Regions from separate parts of the Streptomyces sp. NPDC006798 genome, predicted to be linked through region 1. Evidence: predicted binding sites of a transcription regulator. Region 1 holds the regulator's gene; the other holds the start of a gene.
The links. The regulator HrcA, encoded in region 1, represses chaperone genes, less so after heat shock. The targets are predictions, from matches to a motif close to TTNGCACTCNGNNNNNCNGAGTGCNAA.
Positions count from the first base shown of each region.

Region 2: the regulator HrcA is predicted to act here: its motif matches at 2,189-2,215, upstream of groL (chaperonin GroEL).

Region 1 is NZ_JBEYIS010000004.1:82,194-86,483, forward strand. Features, by position in the region: gene ABZ714_RS03830 (nitronate monooxygenase) at 1-160, opposite strand, end outside; gene dnaJ (molecular chaperone DnaJ) at 270-1,406, opposite strand; gene hrcA (heat-inducible transcriptional repressor HrcA) at 1,407-2,435, opposite strand; gene ABZ714_RS03845 (MBL fold metallo-hydrolase) at 2,683-3,477, shown strand; gene ABZ714_RS03850 (DUF3097 domain-containing protein) at 3,487-4,290, shown strand, end outside.
Region 2 is NZ_JBEYIS010000002.1:59,424-63,713, forward strand. Features, by position in the region: gene thrC (threonine synthase) at 1-818, shown strand, start outside; gene ABZ714_RS01435 (MoaD/ThiS family protein) at 983-1,261, shown strand; gene ABZ714_RS01440 (cold-shock protein) at 1,813-2,016, shown strand; gene groL (chaperonin GroEL) at 2,381-4,003, shown strand.

The sequences.
Region 1 (4,290 bases):
CGGCCGTCTTGTATCCGGCGGCGAGGAAGCCGAGGCCGCCCGCTTCGGAGACGGCGGCGGCCAGCCGGGGGTTGGACGCCCCGCCGGCCATGGGAGCCGCCAGCACGGGGAACCGGGACAGTTCGGACAGGAAGGAGGGCGCGGGGGGCGGGGAGGACATGGAGGCATCGTGCCACCTGTGCACGTCCGTGACGAAACGGGCCCCCGGCCCTGGGGCCGGGGGCTCGCGTCCGTCAGGCGGTCCGGACGACGGTCCGGACGACGGGGCCTCAGCGGCCGTTGAAGGCGTCCTTCAGCCGGGAGAACAGGCCCTGCTGGCCGGGCTGGAACTGGCCCAGGGGCCGCTCCTCGCCGCGCAGCTTGGCCAGTTCGCGCAGCAGCCGCTCCTGCTCGGGGTCGAGCTTGGTCGGGGTGGTCACCTCGACATGGACGATCAGATCGCCCCGGCCGCCGCCGCGCAGATGGGTCACTCCGCGCCCGTGCAGCGGGATCGACTGGCCGGACTGGGTACCGGGCCGGATGTCGACCTCCTCCATGCCGTCGAGCGTCTCCAGCGGCACCTTGGTGCCCAGGGAGCCCGCGGTCATCGGGATGGTGACCGTGCAGTGCAGATCGTCGCCCCGGCGCTGGAACACCGCGTGCGGCAGCTCGTGGATCTCGACGTACAGATCCCCGGCGGGGCCGCCACCGGGGCCGACCTCGCCCTCGCCCGCGAGCTGGATCCGGGTGCCGTTGTCGACACCGGCGGGGATCTTCACCGTCAGGGTGCGCCGGGAGCGGACCCGGCCGTCGCCCGCGCACTCCGGGCAGGGCGTGGGCACGACCGTGCCGAAGCCCTGGCACTGGGGGCAGGGGCGGGAGGTCATGACCTGGCCCAGGAAGGAGCGGGTGACCTGGGAGACCTCACCGCGGCCGCGGCACATGTCGCAGGTCTGCGCCGAGGTGCCGGGCGCGGCGCCCTCACCGGAGCAGGTGGTGCAGACGACGGCGGTGTCGACCTGGATCTCCTTGGTCGTACCGAACGCCGCCTCGTTCAGATCGATCTCCAGCCGGATCATCGCGTCCTGGCCGCGCCGGGTGCGCGAACGCGGGCCGCGCTGGGACGCCGTACCGAAGAAGGCGTCCATGATGTCCGAGAAGTTGCCGAAGCCGCCCGCGCCGAAGCCACCGGCCCCGCCGCCGCCCGACTGGGACAGCGGGTCGCCGCCGAGGTCGTAGACCTGCTTCTTCTGCGGGTCCGACAACACCTCGTAGGCGGCGTTGATCTCCTTGAACCGCTCCTGCGTCTTCGGGTCCGGATTCACGTCCGGATGGAGTTCCCGGGCGAGCCTGCGGAACGCCTTCTTGATCTCGTCCTGGGACGCGTCGCGGCGTACGCCGAGTACGGCGTAGTAGTCCGTGGCCACTTACGACTCCGCCAGGATCTGTCCGACGTAACGTGCCACTGCGCGTACCGCTCCCATCGTTCCGGGGTAGTCCATGCGGGTCGGTCCGACCACGCCGAGTTTCGCAACCGCCTCGTCGCCGGAACCGTAGCCGACGGTGACGACGGACGTCGCGTTGAGTCCCTCATGGGCGTTCTCGTGACCGATTCGGACGGTCACGCCCATCCCGCCGGACTCCTTGACCTCGCCCATCAGCTTGAGGAGCACCACATGCTCCTCCAGGGCCTCCAGCACGGGCCGGATGGTCAGCGGGAAATCGTGTCCGAAGCGGGTGAGATTGGCGGTGCCGCCGATCATCAGCCGCTCCTCGGTCTCCTCGACGAGGGTTTCGAGGAGGGTGGAGAGCACGGTGGTGACCGTGCCGCGGTCCTCCGGCTCGTCGAACGAGTCCGGAAGGTCCTGGACGAGCCGGGGCACATCGGTGAACCGGCGGCCCACGACCCGGCTGTTGAGCCGGGCCCGCAGATCGGCCAGGGACGTCTCGCCGAACGGCGCCGGGCAGTCGATCATGCGCTGCTCGACCCGGCCGGTGTCGGTGATCAGTACCAGCATCAGCCGGGCCGGGGCCAGCGACAGCAGCTCGACATGGCGGACGGTGGACCGGGTCAGCGACGGGTACTGGACGATCGCGACCTGGCGGGTCAGCTGCGCCAGCAGCCGTACCGTACGGCCGACGACGTCGTCGAGGTCGACCGCGCCGTCGAGGAAGCTCTGGATGGCCCGCCGCTCGGCCGCGGAGAGCGGCTTCACCCCGGCGAGCCGGTCGACGAAGAGGCGGTACCCCTTGTCGGTGGGGATCCGGCCGGCGCTGGTGTGGGGCTGGGCGATGAAGCCCTCCTCCTCCAGCACCGCCATGTCGTTGCGGACGGTGGCCGGAGACACCCCGAGCTGATGACGCTCGGTGAGCGCCTTGGAGCCGACCGGCTCCTCGGTGCCGACATAGTCCTGGACGATGGCACGCAACACTTCCAGTCTGCGTTCGCTGAGCATCGCGCCCACCTCCAACTGCTTCGTCCGCTGCCCGGGACAGCGGCCCGGGCCGCTGTCCGTCCTGCCTGTCCGTCTTGCCTTCCGTGGAATGTTCCCCGGTGACTCGCCTGGCACTCCACGTGCCCGAGTGCCAAGTTTCCTTCGTGCCAGTGTACGGCTGCCCGGTACGGCCGGAGCAAGGTGACCGACCACGCTACCGCGTCCCCGCCGCCCGCTTCGCCCGCGATCGTGGCGATAGCGTCCCGGTATGAACTTCGGCGGCGGCACCGGCAGGAACATCGACAGCGGCTTCGGCGGGGATATCGGGCGGGACATCGACTGGGCGGAGCAGGGGTGGGAGCGGCTGGCCCACGGGGTCGGTCGGCGCAGACTGCCGGGGTGGGACGCGACCTGCGGGCTGGTCGCCGGGCGGGACGGCGCCCTGCTGTACGACACGGGGTCGACGCTGGCCGAGGGCGAGGAGGTGCGGGCGCAGGCCGAGGCGCTGCTGGGCGGGCGCCCGGTGACGCATATCGCCCTCGGCCATCCGCACTTCGACCATGTGCTGGGGACGGCGGCCTTCCCGGGGGCCGAGGTCTTCGGGGCGGCCGGGGTGGCGGCGCTGCTGAGCGGGGAGGGGCGGGAGGTGCTGCGGGCGGACGCGGTGCGGTTCGGGGTGCCCGAGGAGGAGGCCGCCCGGTCGGCGCGGGCGCTGGTGGCGCCGGGGCACGCCGTCGCGGGTGAGCTGTCGGTGGAGCTCGGCGGGCGCCGGGTGGTGCTGGTGGAACTGGGCCCGGCGCATACGGGGCACGATCTGGCGGCCCTGGTCCCGGGCGGCCCCGGCGAGCCCGCTGTGGTGTTCTGCGGGGACCTGGTGGAGGAGTCCGGCGAGCCGCAGGCGGGCCCGGACGCGGTGGGGGCCCGCTGGCCCGCCGCGCTGGACCGGCTGCTGGCTCTGGGCGGGGCGGACGCGGTCTACGTACCGGGGCACGGGGCCGTGGTGGACGCCGGGTTCGTCCGGGCCCAGCGCGCTGTGCTGGCGGACCGGTTCGGGGTGTCGTAGCGTCGGCGAATGCGCAGCTACAGCCCTGATCTGACCCCGCCGTGGAAGAAGCAGGCCCCGGTTCCCGAGGTGCCCGCCGACCCCTCGGACCCCGATCTGGTGGTGGAGGAGGTCGCCACGGGTTTCTGCGGGGCGGTGGTGGCGTGCGAGGCGGGGACGGTGACGCTGGAGGACCGGTTCGGCAAGCACCGGGTGTTCCCGCTGGCGCCCCGGGGGTTTCTGCTGGACGGGCGGGTGGTGACGCTGGTGCGCCCGGCGGCGGGGGGCGCGGCGCGCCCGGCGCGTACGGCGTCGGGTTCGGTGGCCGTGCCCGGGGCGCGGGCCCGGGTGGCGCGGGCGGGCCGGATCTATGTGGAGGGCCGGCACGACGCCGAGCTGGTGGAGCGGGTGTGGGGGGACGATCTGCGGATCGAGGGGGTGGTAGTGGAGTATCTGGCGGGTATCGACGATCTGCCCGCGATCGTCGCGGAGTTCGCCCCCGGGCCGGACGCCCGGCTGGGGGTGTTGGTCGACCATCTGGTGCCGGGTTCGAAGGAATCCCGGATCGCGGCGTCCGTGACGGATCCGCATGTGCTGGTGGCGGGGCATCCGTATATCGACGTCTGGGGCGCGGTGAAGCCGTCGTCGGTGGGGATCCGGGCCTGGCCCGAGGTCCCGCGCGGCCAGGACTGGAAGACGGGTGTGTGCCGGGCCCTCGGCTGGCCGCCGGACACGGGCGCGGCCTGGCGCCGCATCCTCTCCCGGGTCCGCTCCTACAAGGATCTGGAGCCGGAGCTGCTGGGCCGGGTCGAGGAACTGATCGACTTCGTCACG
Region 2 (4,290 bases), on a different contig from region 1:
TCGGCGCCGCCGCCGCCCGGGCCGGATTCCGCTCCTGCGTCTTCATCCCGCACGACCTGGAGCAGGGCAAGGTCGTCATGGCCGCCGTCTACGGCGGCGACCTGGTCGGCATCGAGGGCACGTACGACGATGTGAACCGTTTCTGCTCCGAGCTGATCGGCGACCCGATCGGCGAGGGCTGGGGCTTCACCAACGTCAATCTGCGGCCGTACTACGCCGAGGGCTCCAAGACCCTGGCGTACGAGATCTGCGAGCAGCTCGGCTGGCGGATCCCGGACCAGATCGTCATCCCGGTCGCCTCCGGCTCCCAGCTCACCAAGATCGACAAGGGGCTCAAGGAGCTGATCGGCCTCGGACTGGTCGAGGACAAGCCGTACCGGATCTTCGCCGCGCAGGCCGAGGGCTGCTCCCCGGTCTCCGCCGCCTTCAAGGCCGGACACGACGTGGTACGCCCCGTGAAGCCGGACACCATCGTCAAGTCGCTGGCCATCGGCAACCCGGCCGACGGGCCGTACGTCCTCGACATCGCCCGGCGCACCGGCGGCGCGGTGGAGGACGTCACCGACGAGCAGGTGGTCGAGGGGATCAAGCTGCTCGCCAGGACCGAGGGCGTCTTCGCCGAGACCGCGGGCGGGGTGACCGTGGGCGTGGCGAAGAAGCTGCTGGCAGCCGGGGTGCTCGACCCGGCGCTGACCACCGTCGTCATCAACACCGGCGACGGGCTGAAGACGCTGGACGCGGTCTCCCCGACCACCGGGCCCACCGCCGTCATCCGGCCGAGCCTGGACGCGTTCCGCGAGGCGGGCCTGGCAGGCTGACGGTCCCCGGCCGGCCCCGACCTGTCGCGGGCCGGTCCAGGGCCGGTTCGCGGGCCGGTCCGGCCCCCGGGCCCGGCCCCGGGCCGACCACGCCGCCGGGCGACCCGCCCCACTCCCCCGTACCGCTTCCGTACCGCTCCCGTCCGAGGAAGGCCCCACTCACCATGAGCGTCAGCGTCCGCATCCCGACCATCCTGCGCACCTACACCGACGGCAAGGCCGAGGTGGCCGCCGAGGGCGCCACCCTCGCCGAGGTCATCGCCGACCTGGAGAAGAACCACACGGGGATCGCCGCCCGGGTCCTCGACGACCAGGGCAAGCTGCGCCGCTTCGTCAATGTCTACGTCAACGACGACGACGTCCGGTTCGAGCAGGGCCTGGAGACCGCCACGCCCGACGGCGCCGGGATCTCGATCATCCCCGCCGTGGCCGGCGGCTGCTGAACCCGCGAACCCGCCCGTCCGGCGGGCGTACGGGGCCGGGCGCACCCGCCCGCCGGACGCGCCGGGGACGGAACGCGCCGGGGTGAGCGCCCCGCGCGCTGCCGTACGCCCCCGGACACGGTCCGTGTCCTGAACCCCCCGGCGCATGACCCTCAGTAATGGGAATGGCCCCCTCCGTAAGAGATCCGGAGGGGGCCATTCTGCATGGTTGAGCACGCTAGAGTTGGGGAACGCCCCGCAATCCGGCATCAGTGGCCAGGTATGAGAATGCGCCCGGGCTCGATAAGAAGCAGCCAATGTCTGGCATCGCTCTGTCTCATAGGTTCCTTTTGTCCGGCCGGATTTGCCCCGGAATTCCATAAATTCAGGCCAATTACCCGATAGTAGCCTTCAGGATTTCTCGTCCGATTGACCTGTTGCAGAGGGCAGTTGTGCAGATACATTCAGCCGCGGTCGACGCGTTCCGGCGCACTCTGTGAGGTCCGGTGAGGTCTGACCCAGGGTCCGCGAGGTGCGGTCCTGTGCAAGGGCCAGTAATAGGGGAGTTAGGCATGGCTCAGGGCACCGTCAAGTGGTTCAACGCGGAGAAGGGCTACGGCTTCATCGCGGTCGACGGTGGTGCGGATGTTTTCGTCCACTACAGCGCGATTCAGATGGACGGCTACCGCACCCTGGAGGAGGGGCAGCGGGTCGAGTTCGAGATCTCGCAGGGTCAGAAGGGTCCGCAGGCCGACATGGTCAAGCTCGCGGTCTGACCGACCGTCCGCCGCGCGCACGCGTCACCGGCGCACGCACGCACCGAACAGGGTCCGCACCCCGCTCGCCGGGGTGCGGACCCTCGCGTTTTCCCGCCCCGGGCGGCCCTGCGGCGCCCCCGCGGCCCCCCGTCCCCCACTGGCCGGTACCCCCTTGCCCCACCCACAGGCGCTTGCACTCTCGGGGGTCGAGTGCTAATCATTGGCGTTAGCACTCTCCGGGTGAGAGTGCTACTGAAGGACCGAGTCGGTGAGGTCCGCCGACCGTGTGGCGCATGGAGCCGCACGGCACGGCAGGCCGTCCGTCGCGGGCGCAGGCGCGGTCCGAAAGAGCTTCCCACCCAGTCCGTGGAGGACACTTCACATGGCAAAGATCATCGCGTTCGACGAGGAGGCACGGCGCGGTCTCGAGCGCGGGATGAACCAGCTCGCCGACGCCGTCAAGGTCACCCTTGGCCCCAAGGGCCGTAACGTCGTCCTCGAGAAGAAGTGGGGCGCCCCCACGATCACCAACGATGGTGTTTCCATCGCCAAGGAGATCGAGCTCGAGGACCCGTACGAGAAGATCGGCGCCGAGCTGGTCAAGGAAGTCGCCAAGAAGACGGACGACGTCGCCGGTGACGGTACGACCACGGCCACCGTGCTCGCCCAGGCGCTGGTCCGCGAGGGCCTGCGCAACGTCGCCGCCGGTGCCAACCCGATGAGCCTGAAGCGCGGCATCGAGAAGGCCGTCGAGGCCGTCTCCGGTGCCCTCCTCGAGCAGGCCAAGGACGTGGAGACCAAGGAGCAGATCGCCTCCACCGCCTCCATCTCCGCCGGCGACACCCAGATCGGCGAGCTGATCGCCGAGGCCATGGACAAGGTCGGCAAGGAAGGCGTCATCACCGTCGAGGAGTCCCAGACCTTCGGTCTGGAGCTGGAGCTCACCGAGGGTATGCGCTTCGACAAGGGCTACATCTCGGCGTACTTCGCCACCGACATGGAGCGTATGGAGGCCGTCCTCGACGACCCGTACATCCTCGTCGTCAACTCCAAGATCTCCTCGGTCAAGGACCTGCTCCCGCTGCTGGAGAAGGTCATGCAGTCCGGCAAGGCGCTGCTGATCATCGCCGAGGACGTCGAGGCCGAGGCCCTGTCGACGCTGATCGTCAACAAGATCCGCGGCACCTTCAAGTCCGTCGCCGTCAAGGCCCCGGGCTTCGGCGACCGCCGCAAGGCGATGCTGAACGACATCGCCATCCTCACCGGCGGCACGGTCGTCTCCGAGGAGGTCGGCCTCAAGCTGGAGAACGCCGGTCTCGACCTGCTGGGCCGCGCCCGCAAGGTGGTCATCACCAAGGACGAGACCACCATCGTCGACGGCGCCGGTGACAGCGACCAGGTCGCCGGGCGGGTCAACCAGATCCGCGCCGAGATCGAGAACTCCGACTCGGACTACGACCGCGAGAAGCTCCAGGAGCGTCTGGCGAAGCTGGCCGGCGGCGTGGCCGTCATCAAGGCCGGTGCCGCCACCGAGGTGGAGCTGAAGGAGCGCAAGCACCGCATCGAGGACGCCGTGCGCAACGCGAAGGCGGCCGTCGAGGAGGGCATCGTCGCCGGTGGCGGCGTGGCTCTGCTCCAGGCTTCCTCGGTCTTCGACAAGCTGGAGCTCGAGGGTGACGAGGCGACCGGCGCCAACGCCGTGAAGCTCGCCCTGGAGGCCCCGCTCAAGCAGATCGCGGTCAACGCCGGCCTCGAAGGCGGTGTCGTGGTGGAGAAGGTGCGCAACCTGACCCCCGGCCACGGCCTGAACGCCGCGTCCGGCGAGTACGTGGACATGATCGCCGAGGGCATCCTCGACCCGGCGAAGGTGACCCGCTCCGCGCTGCAGAACGCCGCGTCGATCGCCGCGCTGTTCCTCACCACCGAGGCCGTCATCGCCGACAAGCCGGAGAAGGCCGCCGCGGCCGCTCCGGGCGGCATGCCGGGCGGTGACATGGACTTCTGATCCCGGGATTCCCTCCCAGGATCGGCAGACCGGTCGTCCCGAAGGGCGGCACCCCTCTCCCAGGGGTGCCGCCCTTCGGCGTGTCCGTGGAAAACCCGCCGCGCCCCGTACGGGAGTACTGCCGGAAATCCGCTCCGGGACCGGTGCGATTCCGGCCGGGCGGGCCGGTCGGCGGACCGGTCCGGCCGGGCCGGAATCCCGTCGGGAATCAAGGCCCGAATGCCTGCCGGAATAGGGACGATGCCCTTCCGGCGATCCGCGCGGCAACCCGTCCGACGAACACCCGA